2 regions of the Streptomyces sp. T12 genome follow, and region 2 is predicted to be linked to the other one. Evidence: riboswitches for the same ligand, from Rfam matches in the RefSeq annotation. Region 2 holds a riboswitch; the other holds the start of a gene.
The links. Region 2 has a riboswitch for S-adenosylmethionine ahead of PBV52_RS12215 (aminotransferase class V-fold PLP-dependent enzyme). Riboswitches for the same ligand answer to the same signal wherever they lie in the genome.

Region 1 (7,882 bases), 2.1 Mb from region 2:
ATGCAGTGGCTGCTCAGCGGCGGGGGCGGCTACACCGACTTCGACCTCGGCACGTACAGCATCGACTCCGCCGAGAACGTCGCCACCTTCAACTGGCTCAAGAACAACCTGGTCGGCAAGCAGCTCACGGGCCCGGTCGCGCCCGGCGAGCTCAACCGGGCCGACGCGTTCTCCGCCTTCGCGGCCGGTGACGTCGGCATGCTCAACGGCCACCCCTCGCTGATGCGGATCGCCGCGGACAAGGGCGTGAAGTTCGGCATGGTGCCCATGCCCGGGTCGGACGGGCCCACCAAGATGTCCATGGGCGTCGCCGACTGGATGATGGCCTTCAAGCAGAACGGCCATGCCGAGCAGGTGGGCGAGTTCCTCGACTTCGTCTACGACAAGCAGAACGTCCTGGACTTCTCCCGCGAGTACGACCTGCTGCCCGTCACGAACTCCGCGTCCACGGTGATGACCGGGGCCAAGGGGGACGCCGACCTCAAGCCCTTCCTCGAGGAACTCCCGCTGTCCGAGCTCTACCCGGTCGGCCGGACCTCCTGGGCCGCGGTCAGCGCGGACATCAAGAAGCGCATCGGCAAGACGGTCGCGTCCGGCGGCAGCCCGTCGGCGATCCTGGCGCAGCTGCAGTCGACGGCTACGCGGGCGGAGACTGCCGAGTAGGTCGCTTGTCGGTGGGGGGCGTTACGGTGCGACACATGAGCCAGGACCAGCCTGAGGACGTCGCCGCCCCCGCCCCCGCCCCCGTCCTCGCGGAGCGCGAGCAGGCCATCCTCGCCCTGGAACGCCGGGGCTTTGCGGGTCCCGGCGCGAAGGAGCGGGCCATACGCGAGGAACTGGGCCTGGCCCCTGTCCGCTACTACCAGCTGTTGAACGCCCTGCTGGACGACGCCCGGGCTCTGGCCCACGATCCGGTGACGGTGAACCGGCTGCGGCGGGTGCGGGAGGCGCGGCGGGGGGAGCGGTGACGGGTACGGGCCGGGTCTCCCGTTCCTGGGGGCGGAGCCCCCTGGCGGGGGCGAGACACAGGGATATGCGCGACCCCGCGTGGATAGGGTCGTCGTATGGGTAACTCACCGGACCCCCTGCCGACCCCCGCGACCCAGCCCGGTCGCGACGGCCTCGCGGCCATCCTCGCCCGCCCCGCCCGCGCACTCGTCGCCCTCGACTTCGACGGCACCCTCGCGCCGATCGTGCCCGACCCCGAGAAGGCCCGCGCCCACCCCGACGCGCTGCCGGCGCTCGCCGCGCTCGCCCCGAAGGTGGCCTCCGTGGCGGTGATCACCGGCCGTCCGGCCGACGTCGCCGTCCAGTACGGCGGATTCGCCGGGGTCCCGGGGCTGGAGCACCTCGTCGTGCTCGGGCACTACGGCGCCGAGCGCTGGGACGCGGTCAGCGGTGAGGTCACCGCACCCGACCCCCACCCCGGCGTCGCAGCCGTCCGCGCCGAACTGCCGGGCCTCCTCGCAAGCACCCAGGGCGCATGGATCGAGGACAAGGGGCATGCCGTCGCCGTGCACACGCGCCGCGCGGCCGACCCCCAGGGCACCTTCGACGCCCTCCGCGAGCCCCTCACCGACCTCGCCACCCGCAACGGCCTCATCGTCGAACCGGGGCGCATGGTCCTCGAACTCCGCCCGCCCGGCATGGACAAGGGCGTGGCGCTGAGCGAGTACGTCCGCGAACTCGGCGCCGGGTCCGTCCTCTACGCCGGCGACGACCTCGGCGACCTCCCCGCCTACGCCGCCGTCGACGAACTCCGCTCCGACGGCACCCCGGGCCTCCTGGTCTGCAGCGGCAGCGAGGAGGTCACCGAGCTGTCGAAGAAGGCGGACGTGGTGGTGGACGGCCCGCAGGGGGTCGTACGGCTGCTGCAGGCGATCGCCGCCCAGACGGGCTGACCAGCCTCCTGGCCCGCCTGGCCCTCCTGGCCCTCCTAGTTCTCCTCGTCCAGCGCATGCAGCTGGTCCAGGAACCACTGGGCCGGGGGGAGCGCGGTCGCGGCCGCAGTCAGCCTCTTCGACCGTTCCGCCCGCTCCTCCGGCCCCATGGACAACGCCTCGTGCAGCGCCCGCGCCGTGTCCATCACGTCGTACGGGTTCACGGCGATCGCGTCCTCGCCCAGCTCCGCGAAGGCCCCCGCCTCCCGCGACAGCACCAGCGCGCACCCCTCGTCGGAGACGACCGGCACCTCCTTCGCGACGAGGTTCATGCCGTCCCGGATGGGGTTGACCAGGGCCACGTCCGCCAGCCGGTACGCGGCCAGCGAGCGGGCGAAGTCGTCCTTGACGTGGAGGACCACCGGGGTCCAACCCGGCGTCCCGTACCGGGAGTTGATCTCCTCGGCCAGGCGCTGGACCTCCGCCGTGTACTCCCGGTAGACCGCCAGGTCCTGCCGCGACGGATACGCGAACGCCACGTGCACCACCCGCTCACGCCACTCGGGGTGGTCGTCGAGCAGCTGCCGGTACGCCAGCAGGCCCCGCACGATGTTCTTGGACAGCTCGGTCCGGTCGACCCGCACGACGGTCTTGCGGGCGCTCCCGTCCGGCGCCACACCGATCTCACCCCTCAGCACCGCCATCCGCTCGGCCACGTCGGACTCATGCGAACGCGTCCGCAGGAAGTCCGCGTCCGCCCCCAGCCCGTGCACCCCGACCCGCGTACCCCGCAGCCCGCCGGCGAACTGAGCACAGCACGCCTCGAACGCGTCGGCCCACCGGCGGGTGAGGAACCCCAGCCGGTCCGCGCCGAGCATCCCGCGCAGCACCTCGCCGGCGACATCGTCGGGCAGCATCCGGAAGTACTCCGGCGGCGCCCACGGCGTGTGCGAGAAGTGGCCGATACGGAGGTCAGGGCGCAGCTCGCGCAGCATCCCCGGCACCAGGCACAGGTGATAGTCCTGCACCAGCACCGCCGCACCCGGCGCCGCCTGCCCGGCCAACGCCTCGGCGAAGGCCCGGTTGTACGCCTCGTACGACGCCCACTGCCGCTGGAACTCGGCGTCGAAGACCGGCTCCAGCGGCGTCTGGTAGAGCATGTGGTGGACGAACCAGAGGACCGAGTTCGCGATGCCGTTGTAGGCGTCGGCGTGCACGTCGGCCGGGATGTCCAGCATCAGCACGCCGCCCTCGCCGACCCCGCGCCGCACCGCCTCCCGGTCCCCCTCGGACAGCGCGGAGCACACCCACAGGGCGCCCGCGTCCGGCCCGATCGCCGACAGTCCGGAGACGACTCCGCCGCCGCCCCGCTTGGAGTGCAGCGAGCCGTCGTCGCGCACCTCGTACGAGACCGGACCGCGGTTCGACGCGACCAGCACCTTGGCAGCACCCTGCGCATCCTGCGTGGAAGCCATACGCCTCAACCTAGCCCGGCCCGGAACCGCTCAAACGTGCGGTTCACCTCACTGGCAGGGGCCGTATACGACGTTCCGGACGAGCTTCAGGCCGCATTCAAGCCACCTTCAAGCCACCTTGCGGGAGGCGTACTCCGCGATCTCCGCCATCGGCGGCCGCTCTTCCGTGTCCACGGAGAACGTGCGCGGCTCGAACCCGTCCTCGCCCCGCTCGAACTGGGTGAGGGAGGGGCGGATGAGGTGCCCGCGGGCCAGCCGCAGCTGGGCCGTGCGGTAGATCGCGGCGGACATCCGGCCAAGGGCCTGTCCGTCCTGGTGGCGGTGCTTGCGGACGCCCACGTCCACCTGGGCCAGGGCGTCGAGGCCCACCAGGTGCAGGGCGTCGACCAGCATGCCGAGCTCGACGCCGTAGCCCACGGGGAAGGGGAGCTGTTCCAGCAGCGAGCGGCGGGCCGCGTACTCGCCGCCGAGCGGCTGCACGAAACCGGCCAGCTGCGGCCAGTGCATGTTCAGCAGCGGGCGCGCCATCAGCTCGGTCACCCGGCCGCCCTGCCCGGCCGCGCCGCCGAGGGGGCGGTCGTACATGCCCTTCACCAGATCGACCTCGGGGTCGGTCAGCAGCGGGCCCACGATGCCGGAGACGAAGTCGGACTTGAACTCCCTCAGGTCCGCGTCGATGAAGCAGACGATGTCGCCGCGCGTGACGAGCAGCGAGCGCCACAGCACCTCGCCCTTGCCGGGCACGGTCGGGATGCGGGGCAGGATGTCGTCGCGGTGGACGACCCGGGCGCCCGCGGCGGCGGCCACCTCGGAGGTGCGGTCGGTGGATCCCGAGTCGACAACGACGATCTCGTCGACCAGCGGAACCTGCTGCATGAGGTCGTGACGGATGATCGCGACGATGTCGCCGACCGTCTCCTCCTCGTTGAGCGCCGGCAGCACGACGGAGACCGACTGGCCCGTACGCTGCTTGGCGGCCAGGATCTGGTGGAGCGGGCGATCGGTCACGGACCAGGAGCGGGTGCTCAGCCAGCGCTCGACTTCTTCCAGCACGGTTGGCGGCTCCTCACGGTTTGTCTCGCGGTTCGGACGGACTCTCTCAACTGTCCTGGCCGTCGGTTACAGTCTTGAACAACGCGGATGACCATCGCATGTCCGGGGTCAACCGCCGTTAACAACCGAATACAGCTCATCCAGAGGGGCAGAGGGAAACGGCCCGATGAAGCCCCGGCAACCCTCCAGTCGGTTCTCGTAGCGATCACTGTCGATCGTCTCCGCGAGGCTCCCGGCTAGGGAAGGTGCCAAATCCGTCTCACGGCGAGATGCGTCGTGAGGAAGATGAGGAGAAAGGGCCTCGCCTCACATGGCTGTGCAGACTGTTGCAAGCACCACCGAATCCACCGTAGACCTTGGTCCCGCCGCGGCGCTGTCCTGCCGCGAGTGCGGTCACCGGGTGCCCCTCGGACCGGTCTTCGCGTGCGAGGAGTGTTTCGGCCCGCTGGAGATCGCGTACGACTTCTCGGCCTACGACGCCGAGGAGCTCCGCAAGCAGATCGAGGCGGGTCCCGCGAACATCTGGCGCTACGCGCCGCTCCTGCCCGTCCCGGCCGACGTGGCCACCAAGCCGAACATCAACCCCGGCTGGACCAAGCTCGTCAAGGCCGACAACCTCGCGCGTGAGCTGGGCGTCGACGCCGGCAAGCTCTTCATCAAGGACGACTCCGGCAACCCGACGCACTCCTTCAAGGACCGTGTCGTCGCCCAGGCCCTGGAGGCCGCCCGCGCCTTCGGCTTCACCACCCTGTCGTGCTCCTCGACCGGCAACCTCGCCGGTGCGGTGGGCGCCGCGGCGGCCCGCGCCGGCTTCCGCTCCTGCGTGTTCATCCCGCACGACCTGGAGCAGGGCAAGGTCGTCATGGCCGCGGTGTACGGCGGCGAGCTCGTCGGCATCGAGGGCAACTACGACGACGTGAACCGTTTCTGCTCCGAGCTGATCGGCGACCCGGCCGGTGAGGGCTGGGGCTTCGTCAACGTCAACCTGCGGCCGTACTACGCCGAGGGCTCCAAGACCCTGGCGTACGAGATCTGCGAGCAGCTCGGCTGGCAGCTGCCCGACCAGCTCGTCGTGCCGATCGCCTCCGGCTCGCAGCTCACGAAGATCGACAAGGGGCTGCAGGAGCTGATCAAGCTCGGGCTCGTCGAGGACAAGCCGTACAAGATCTTCGGTGCGCAGGCCGAGGGCTGCTCGCCGGTGTCGACCGCGTACAAGGCGGGGCACGACGTGGTCCGCCCGCAGAAGCCGAACACGATCGCCAAGTCGCTGGCGATCGGCAACCCGGCGGATGGTCCTTACGTCCTGGACATCGCTCGCCGTACCGGCGGTGCGGTGGAGGACGTGACGGACGAGCAGGTCGTGGACGCGATCAAGGTCCTTGCCCGGACCGAGGGCATCTTCGCGGAGACCGCCGGCGGTGTGACCGTGGGTGTGGCGCGCAAGCTGATCGAGAACGGTGTCCTCGACCCGACGAAGACGACGGTCGTTCTCAACACCGGTGATGGTCTCAAGACGCTGGATGCGGTGGCCGGTACGGGGCTGACTGCGACCATTCGGCCCAGCCTCGACTCGTTCCGCGAGGCGGGTCTCGTCTAGGGGCCTGTCCCATAGATTTTCGTCTGCGGGCCGTGGGGGGCTGGTCGTGCCCACGCGGCGGTAGTCGCAAATTCCACACAGCCCCGCGCCCCTAGGGGCGACTACCTGACCGGAGGTCATACGTGAGCGTCAACGTCCGCATCCCCACCATCCTGCGTACCTACACGGGTGGCCAGGCCGAAGTGAGCGCCGAGGGCGGCACCCTCGCCGAGGTCATCGCCGACCTGGAGAAGAACCACACCGGGATCGCCGCCCGGGTTCTCGACGACCAGGGCAAGCTGCGCCGGTTCGTCAACGTGTACGTCAATGACGACGACGTCCGTTTCGAGCAGGGGCTGGAGACGGCGACGCCGGACGGCGCGGGTGTCTCCATCATTCCGGCGGTCGCCGGAGGCTGACCGAATGACCGATCATTACCATCGGTAACCCCGGTCACCGAGAGTTCATCGAATTGCCCCCTCCGTGAGAGAAGCGGAGGGGGCAATTCTGTGTGGTTGAGCGAGGTACAGTTGGGGAACATGCCGCCGATTCACGGGTCGGTGGCCCTTGATTTCTGCCGCCCGCCCGACAAGAAGTAGCCAAAGTGTGCGGGTTTTTTGCGGCTTTTGTTCCGTTTATCAGGTCCGACTTGACCTGAAGTCAGGGGAATTGTCCCCACATTCCCGACCGGCTGTGCCCGGATTTCTCGTCCGATTGACCTGTTGCAGACGGCAGTTGGGCAGATACATTCAGCCGCGGTCGACGCGTTCCGGCGCACGCCCCCGACCGATGGGGGGTGAGGTCTGACCCGGATCCGCGAAGTGTGGATCTGTGCAAGGGCCAGTAATAGGGGAGTTAGGCATGGCTCAGGGCACCGTCAAGTGGTTCAACGCGGAGAAGGGGTACGGCTTCATCGCGGTCGACGGTGGTGCGGATGTTTTCGTCCACTACAGCGCGATCCAGATGGACGGGTACCGCACCCTGGAAGAGGGCCAGCGAGTCGATTTCGAGATCTCGCAGGGTCAGAAGGGGCCGCAGGCGGACATGGTCCGGCTCGCGACCAGCTGAAGCACGCGTCGACTTAAAGCAGCGACGTTCTTCTTCGAAGGGCCCGCACCTCCCGGGGTGCGGGCCCTTCGCCGTGCCCGCGCCCGCACGTGGCCTGCATGTGGCCTGCCCGGACCCCTGCCCGAGCCTTGTTCGCGCATCGCGGAGCGCCCCGCCCGATCCCCGAGAGCCGCTTGCACTCGCAGGGGGCGAGTGCTAATCATTGGCGTTAGCACTCTGAAGGTGAGAGTGACAATGAAGGACCGGGTCGGTGAGGCCCGCAAGCCAGGTGGGGCAAGGAACCACGAGGCATGCGAGCCGTCCGTCGCGGGCGCGGGCGCGGTCCGAAGGAATCACCCCCAGTCCTGGAGGGACCACTTCACATGGCCAAGATCATCGCGTTCGACGAGGAGGCGCGGCGCGGCCTCGAGCGCGGCATGAACCAGCTCGCGGACGCCGTCAAGGTGACGCTCGGCCCCAAGGGTCGCAACGTCGTCCTCGAGAAGAAGTGGGGCGCCCCCACGATCACCAACGATGGTGTCTCCATCGCCAAGGAGATCGAGCTCGAGGACCCGTACGAGAAGATCGGCGCCGAGCTGGTCAAGGAAGTCGCCAAGAAGACGGACGACGTCGCCGGTGACGGTACGACCACCGCGACCGTTCTCGCCCAGGCCCTGGTCAAGGAAGGCCTGCGCAACGTAGCCGCCGGCGCCAACCCGATGGCCCTCAAGCGCGGTATCGAGAAGGCCGTCGAGGCCGTCTCCGCCGCCCTGCTGGAGCAGGCGAAGGATGTCGAGACCAAGGAGCAGATCGCTTCGACGGCCTCCATCTCCGCCGCCGACACCCAGATC
Region 2 (7,882 bases):
AGGAGTCGGCGCTCGGTCGCCGCAAGCTGATCCGCAACACGATGTTCGGCGCGCTGGCCCTGTTCCCGCTCTCCGGCGTCGTCCTGCTGCGCGACCTCGGCCCGCTGCCCGGCACCAAGCTGCGTCACACCCTGTGGTCCAAGGGCAAGCTGCTCGTCAACATGAACACCAACGAGCCGCTGCGTCCCTCGGACGTCGCGGTCGGCTCCCTCACCTTCGCCAAGCCGGAGGGCCTGGAGGAGCACGACCACGAGTTCCAGACCGAGATCGCCAAGGCCGCCCTGATGATCGTCCGGCTCCAGCCCGACGACATCAAGGACAAGCAGGAGCTCGACTGGTCCTACCAGGGCATCGTCGCGTACTCGAAGATCTGCACGCACGTCGGTTGCCCGATCTCCCTGTACGAGCAGCAGACGCACCACGTGCTCTGCCCCTGCCACCAGTCCACCTTCGACCTCTCCGACGGTGCCCGAGTGATCTTCGGCCCGGCCGGTCACGCCCTGCCACAGTTGCGCATCGGTGTGAACGACGAGGGCTACCTCGAGGCGCTCGGCGACTTCGAAGAGCCCGTCGGTCCTGCATTCTGGGAGCGCGGATGAGCACCAACGAGAACAACGCGAACAACGCAGACCGGCGCGACAAGGCGCCGGCCGGCGAGCGCGTCGCCGACTGGGCGGACGGTCGGCTCGGGATCTACTCCCTGGCCAAGGCCAACATGCGCAAGATCTTCCCCGACCACTGGTCGTTCATGTTGGGTGAGGTCTGCCTCTACAGCTTCATCATCATCATCCTCACGGGTGTGTACCTGACGCTGTTCTTCCACCCGTCGATGAACGAGGTGGAGTACCACGGCAGTTACGTCCCGATGCAGGGACAGCTGATGAGTGAGGCGTTCAGCTCGACGCTGCACATCTCCTTCGACGTGCGCGGTGGTCTGCTCATCCGGCAGATCCACCACTGGGCCGCGCTGATCTTCCTCGCCGGCATGTTCGTGCACATGATGCGTGTGTTCTTCACCGGCGCGTTCCGCAAGCCGCGTGAGATCAACTGGCTGTTCGGCTTCCTGCTGTTCGTCCTGGGCATGTTCACCGGTTTCACCGGCTACTCGCTCCCGGACGACCTGCTCTCCGGCACCGGTGTCCGCTTCATGGAAGGCGCGGTCCTGTCCGTGCCGATCGTCGGCACGTACCTGTCGTTCTTCCTCTTCGGCGGCGAGTTCCCGGGCGGCGACTTCGTGGCCCGCTTCTACTCGATCCACATCCTGCTGCTGCCGGGCATCATGCTCGGCCTGGTGGTCGGCCACCTGATCCTGGTCTTCTACCACAAGCACACGCAGTTCGCGGGGCCTGGAAAGACCAACAAGAACGTCGTCGGCATGCCGCTGATGCCGGTCTACATGGCCAAGGCCGGAGGCTTCTTCTTCCTGGTCTTCGGTGTCATCGCGGCCCTCTCGGCGATCGCCCAGATCAACCCGATCTGGGCCATGGGCCCCTACCGTCCGGACCAGGTGTCCACTGGCGCCCAGCCCGACTGGTACATGGGCTTCTCCGAGGGTCTGATCCGCTTCATGCCGGGTTGGGAGATCGACTTCTGGGGTCACACGCTCGTCCTGGGTGTGTTCATCCCGTTGGTGATCTTCCCGCTGGTCCTAGTGGCGATCGCGGTCTACCCGTTCATCGAGGCCTGGATCACCGGCGACAAGAGCGAGCACCACATCCTGGACCGCCCGCGCAACGCCCCGACCCGCACGGCCTTCGGTGTCGCCTGGATGTCGCTGTACCTGCTGCTGCTCGTCGGTGGTGGCAACGACCTGTGGGCCACGCACTTCCACCTGTCGATCAACGCGGTCACCTGGTTCGTCCGGATCGGCTTCTTCGTCGTGCCGGTCCTCGCCTTCATCATCACCAAGCGGATCTGCCTCGGCCTGCAGCGCCGGGACAAGGACAAGGTGCTGCACGGCCGCGAGTCGGGCATCATCAAGCGCCTGCCGCACGGTGAGTTCATCGAGGTGCACGAGCCGCTCAGTCAGGACGCGCTGTACACCCTCACCGCGCACGAGCAGTACAAGCCGCTCGAGATCGGCCCGACGGTCGACGAGAACGGCGTCGAGCGCAAGGTGAAGGGCTCCGAGAAGCTGCGCGCCAAGCTCAGCAAGGCGTACTTCGACGAGGACGGCCAGATCCCGAAGCCGACCGTCGAGGAGTACAAGGAGATCACGAGCGGCCACGGCCACCACTGATCGCTGCGCCAGCCACGCCACGGTTGAAGGGCCCCGTCCGATTGCGGACGGGGCCCTTCGCCGTGCGGGGAGACGAGCCGTCCGGTGTTCGGACGGGGCGCTTCTCTGTGCCCCGGGGCTGGATAGGGTGGACCCGTTGAGACTCGCGTCCCGTAGAGCGGGACACCACAACTGACCCAGGAGCGGCTTATGAGCGCTGTGACCCCCGCTGGAGGCGACACCGCGGCGGGCCGTTCCTGGCCCGAGGTGTTGAGCGCCCTGCTCGGCGGACAGGACCTGAGCGCCGGCGACACGGCATGGGCGATGGACCGCTTCATGAGCGGCGAGGCCTCGGACGCCCAGATCGCGGGCTTCATGGTGGCCCTGCGGGCCAAGGGCGAGACGGTCGAGGAGATCAACGGCCTCGTCGAGGCGATGTACGCCCACGCGCAGCCGCTGGACATCCCCGGCCCGGCCGTCGACATCGTCGGCACGGGTGGCGACCGGGCCAAGACGGTCAACATCTCGACGATGTCCGCCATCGTGATCGCGGGCGCCGGGGCGAAGGTCGTCAAGCACGGCAACCGGGCGTCGTCCTCGGCGAGCGGCTCGTCCGACGTGCTGGAGAAGCTCGGCATCAACCTGGACCTGTCGCCTCAGGGCGTGGCGCGGGTGGTGGACGAGGCCGGCATCACCTTCTGCTTCGCCGCCAAGTTCCACCCCTCGATGCGGTTCGTCGGTGGCGTACGGCGGGACCTGGGCATCCCGACCTCCTTCAACCTCCTCGGCCCGCTGACCAACCCCGCCCGCGTCACCGCCTCGGCCGTCGGCTGCTTCGACACCCGGATGGCGGGGCTCATCGCCGGCGTCCTGGCCGAGCGCGGCTCGTCGGCGCTCGTGTTCCGCGGCGACGACGGCCTCGACGAGCTCACTACGACAGCCACCTCGCGGGTGTGGGTGGTCCGCGACGGCAAGGTGACCGAGGAGGCCTTCGACCCGCGCGACGTCGGCCTCGACCTGGTGCCCGTGGAGGCGCTGCGCGGCGCGGACGCGTCGTACAACGCGGAGGTCGCCCGGCGTCTCCTGGACGGCGAGACAGGGCCGGTGCGGGACGCCGTACTGCTCAACTCGGCGGCGGCGCTGGTGGCGTTGGAGCCCACGGATGCCCCGCTCACGGAGCAGATCCGGCTCGGCATGGCGAGGGCGGCGGAGTCGATCGACTCGGGCGCGGCGAAGCGGACCCTCGACCGGTGGGTGGCTGCCAGCAACGCCTGATCCGGCAGCATGTGACGCAGGGCGCAGTCCAGGATCCGGACTGCGCCCTTGCGCATCGAAGATCGTATGGCAGGATGTTGGACCAGGTCATGAGTGACAGTCATGAGGCCCCGGCCGACTGTCCGGCAACCCTCCGTCCGTGGCGGGGTGCCCCGGGTGAAGACCAGGCCGTAGGCAGCGAGGTCTACGGCAAGCGCGGGCCCCTCTCGAAACCAGGGGTCCTGGTCGTTCGAGGGAGTCTTCCGTGAGCAAGCGAATGCGATAGGGCCGCCGAGCCCCGCCTCCGCGCACCCTTTTTCTCTTCTCCGCATGCCTTCAACTCGCATGCCCCTCACGGGAGTTCGCCATGTCTGTCTCCACCGCTGCCGCCGCCCAGACCATTTGCGCCCCGCTGCCCGTTCTGGGCCGTGATGTCACCGTCCCGCTGGTCACCGGCGGCGAGGTCACCTACGCCGCGCTCGACTACGCCGCCAGCGCCCCGGCCCTCCAGCGCGTCTGGGACGACGTCGCCGCCTACGCGCCGTACTACGGCAGCGTCCACCGCGGTGCCGGCTACCTCTCCCAGCTCTCCACCGACCTGTTCGAGAACGCCCGCAGGACGGTCGCCGAGTTCCTCGACTGCCGGGACACCGACCAGGTGGTGTTCACCCGGTCCACCACCGACTCGCTGAACCTGCTCGCCGCCGCCCTCCCGGCCGACTGCCAGGTCTTCGTCTTCGAGACCGAGCACCACGCCTCCCTGCTGCCCTGGCGCGACGCCCGCGTCACCTACCTCGACGCGCCCCGCACCCCGCGCCAGGCCGTCGAGACCCTGGAGCGCGCCCTCGCCGACCGCACTGTGTCGATTGAAGGGGGCTACGGCCCGGCCCTGGTCTGCGTCACCGGCGCCTCGAACGTCACCGGCGAGCTGTGGCCGGTCCGCGAGCTGGCCGCCGCCGCCCACGCGCACGGCGCCCGGATCGTGCTCGACGCCGCCCAGCTGGCCCCGCACCACCCGGTGAGCCTCCAGGAACTCGACGTCGACTGGGTCGCCTTCTCCGGCCACAAGCTGTACGCCCCCTTCGGCTCCGGCGTCCTGGCCGGCCGTACCGACTGGCTGCGCGAGGCCGAGCCGTACCTCGCGGGCGGCGGCGCCAGCCGCAAGGTCACCCGGCGCGAGGACGGGGGAGTGGACGTCGAGTGGCACGAGAGCGCCGCCCGGCACGAGGCCGGCTCCCCGAACGTCATCGGCGCCTACTCCATCGCCTCCGCCTGCAAGGCCCTGGCGGAGGCGGGCTTCGACACGCTGGTCGCCCGTGAGCAGTACCTGATCGAGAAGGTGCGCGCGGGTCTCGCCGAGGTGCCCGAGGTCCGCATCCTCTCCCTCTTCGGCGACGACGCCCCCCGCGTCGGCGTGATCTCCTTCGTCGTCGAGGGCTGGAACAGCTCCCACTTCGCCGCCGCGCTCTCCGCCGAGTACGGCATCGGGGTGCGCGACGGGCTGTTCTGCGCCCACCCGCTGGTCCGGACGCTGCTGGGCAGCGACCCGCAGACGCAGGGCGAGTGCGGCGCCCCCGAGGCGGCTCCCGGTGAGAAGTCCCTCAACGCGATCCGGGTGAGCTTCGGGGCCGGTACGCCGGACGAGCACGTCGAGCGGTTCGTGAGCGCCGTGAAGGAGCTCGTGACGGACGGCGCCCGGTGGAACTACCGCACTCAGGACGGGCGTTGCGTGCCGGACACCTCCGCGTGAGCCGGTAGCCGGGCGCCCAGCAGGATCATCCGCAGGGCGCGTTCGGTGGCGTCCGTGAGGAGTTCGGAGGCCCGGACGAGGGCCTCCGCCAGGGCCATCGGCGCCGGCAGGATCCCGCTGAACGCGTCCACGCCGGGCACGTCGGGCGCGCCCTCGCCGAGGGTGCCCGCCAGCGCGAGCACCGGGCGGCCGGACACCTTGGCCCGGCGGGCCACCTCGGCCGGGACCTTACCGCGGGGCGTCTGGTGGTCCAGGGCGCCCTCGGCGGTCACGACCAGGTCGGCGCGGGCGAGGCGGGCGTCCAGGTCGAGGTGGTCCAGGAGCACGTCGAAGCGGGGGAGCAGGCGGGCGCCCAGCGCGGCGAGGCCCGCGCCCAGGCCGCCGGACGCGCCGGTGCCGGGGCCGTGGTGCAGGTCGGTGCCCACGGCCCCCAGGTCGCGGGTGAGGACGTACGCCCAGTTCTCCAGGCCCGCCGACAGATGCTCGACCTGTGCGGGCGTCGCCCCCTTCTGCGGGCCGAAGACGCGGGCCACGCCGCGCTCGCCGCACAGCACGTTGTACGGGTTGCAGGCGACGAGCAGCTCGACATCCCGCAGGCGTGGGTCCAGGCCGGACGGGTCGATCCGGGCGAGCCGCGTCAACTCACGTCCACCACGGGGGAGTTCGAAGCCGTCGGCGTCCAGCAGTCGGGCGCCGAGGGCCTGCAGCGCGCCGGCGCCCCCGTCGGACGTCCCCGAGTCGCCGCAGCCGATCAGGACGCGCCGTACGCCGGTGTCGAGCGCGGCGCGGATCAGCTCGCCGACGCCGTACGTCGTCGTGGCGCCCGGGTCGCGCAGGGTGCGGGGGACGAGGGAGAGCCCCGCGACCGCCGCCATCTCGACGACCGCTGTGTCCTGGGAGCCGAGCAACGCGAAGTGCGTGCCGATCGGTTCGCCGACGGGGCCGGTCGCGGGCAGCGCGACGAGCCGTCCACCGGTCGCGGCGGCCAGCGTGGCGGCCGTGCCCTCCCCGCCGTCCACCAGCGGGATCAGGTCGATCAGGGCCTCCGGCAGCACCCGCCGCACCCCGTCGGCAATGGCTTCGGCGGCGGCTTGGGCGGACAGCGACTCCTTGAAGCCACTGGGGGCTACGACGACGCGGGTCAGCATGGGGTCTCCTATACACGTCTGGGGTTCGGCAACGCCCTCAAAGGGGCGCGGGGCTGTGACATATGCGGCTCCGCCGCGTGGGCGCGACCAGCCACAACGGCGCAGCCGACGTTCGACGGCGTATCGAGGCACTGTCATCGGGTCACGGGCACGCCGAGCAGCGGCCACACCGCGACGACGAACAGCAGGACGAGTGCAGCCGTCAGCGGGGCCAGGACGGCGGACAGACGCAGCAGGTCACGCGGGGTGTAGGTGGGCGTCCCCGGGATGTCGGAGAAGAGCGTCACCGGCTTGGCGGAAGCCGGAAGCGTATGGCAGAAACCGGCCGCCGCAGTGGACGCGAGCGCCGCCGCGACCGGATTCACCCCAGCCCCCACCGCCGCCGCGACCACCAGCGGCACCAGCACCGACGAACGGGCCGAGCGGGACTGAAGTACCAGGTGGGCCGCCGTACTGATCGCGATCACGACGATCAGGAACACCACCGGGCTGACTCCACCGGGCAGCCCGTCCACCAGCCACTTCGCCGCTCCCGAGTCGGCGAGCGCGACGCCCATCGCCATCGTCGCCGCCATGAACAGCAGCAGCGACCACGGCACCGTCTTCAGCGCGTCCTTCAGGTGCACGGTGCCGAGGGCCGGCGAGGCCGCCACCACCGCGCCGATCAGCGCGACGACCGCGGGCGGCACCCGGTGCAGCGGCTCGCTGCACCACAGCAGCACGACCGTGCCGAGCAGCAGCGCGCACCGCTTCTCGGCCTGTGACCAGGGGCCGGTGACCGGGTGGTCGCTGTGCTCCTGGATCTGCTCGGCGGTGATGTGCACGGGGCCTTTGCGGTCCGCGCGCCCCGTGGTCGTCAGGAGTACGGCCTCGGCGGCCAGGTGGGACGACGCCACGGCCAGCGGCAGACCGAGCAGCAGCCACTCGGTGAAGCCGATCCGGTCGCCGGTGGCCTGCCACAGCACCGACACGGTGATCAGATGGGCGCCCGCCCCGATCAGGGTCGCCACCGCCGACAGCAGGATCACGGTCGGGAACAGCAGGGCCAGCATCACGACCAGGCGCCTGCGGTCGGCGAGCGCCTTGGCCAGGGCCAGGAACACCGGCAGCGCCAGGGCGGCCCGGCCCGAGGTGGCCGGCACCGCGAACGCCGTGACGACCAGGGCGGCCGTGGTCAGGTGCACCAGCTGCCGTACGGTCCGCGCCCCGCCGACCAGGAACGCCGCCGCCCGCCCCGCCAGCCCCGTCCGGGTCACCGCGGCCGCCAGCACGAATGCGCAGATCAGCAGCCACACCGTGGAGTCGCCGAGGGTGCCGAAGAGCGTGTCGCTGCTGATCACCCCGGTCACCGTCAGCGCGAGCCCCGCGCCCAGCGCGATGTACGTGTCGTCGACCGGCGTGGCGATCCAGGCGCAGGTCGCCAGGGCGAACACGGCGAGGGTGAGGCGGGCGTCGGCGCCCAGTCCGGGGAAGTTGCCGGGGACGGCGAGCAGCGCGCACAGGGAGAGGGTC

Region 1: it holds a riboswitch for S-adenosylmethionine, as region 2 does, so the genes downstream of both, thrC (threonine synthase) here and PBV52_RS12215 (aminotransferase class V-fold PLP-dependent enzyme) in region 2, are expected to answer to the same signal.

The regions. Positions count from the first base shown of each region.
Region 1 covers NZ_CP117866.1:4,806,890-4,814,771, reverse strand. Annotated here, with positions in the region: gene PBV52_RS21450 (ABC transporter substrate-binding protein) at 1-663, shown strand, start outside; gene PBV52_RS21445 (DUF3263 domain-containing protein) at 699-968, shown strand; gene otsB (trehalose-phosphatase) at 1,065-1,901, shown strand; gene PBV52_RS21435 (trehalose-6-phosphate synthase) at 1,937-3,355, opposite strand; gene PBV52_RS21430 (glucosyl-3-phosphoglycerate synthase) at 3,464-4,408, opposite strand; SAM riboswitch class I at 4,542-4,700, shown strand; gene thrC (threonine synthase) at 4,719-6,005, shown strand; gene PBV52_RS21420 (MoaD/ThiS family protein) at 6,128-6,403, shown strand; gene PBV52_RS21415 (cold-shock protein) at 6,846-7,052, shown strand; gene groL (chaperonin GroEL) at 7,415-7,882, shown strand, end outside.
Region 2 covers NZ_CP117866.1:2,741,441-2,749,322, reverse strand. Annotated here, with positions in the region: gene PBV52_RS12230 (ubiquinol-cytochrome c reductase iron-sulfur subunit) at 1-599, shown strand, start outside; gene PBV52_RS12225 (ubiquinol-cytochrome c reductase cytochrome b subunit) at 596-2,239, shown strand; gene trpD (anthranilate phosphoribosyltransferase) at 2,429-3,493, shown strand; SAM riboswitch class IV at 3,579-3,695, shown strand; gene PBV52_RS12215 (aminotransferase class V-fold PLP-dependent enzyme) at 3,840-5,222, shown strand; gene PBV52_RS12210 (glycerate kinase) at 5,186-6,370, opposite strand; gene PBV52_RS12205 (SLC13 family permease) at 6,505-7,882, opposite strand, start outside.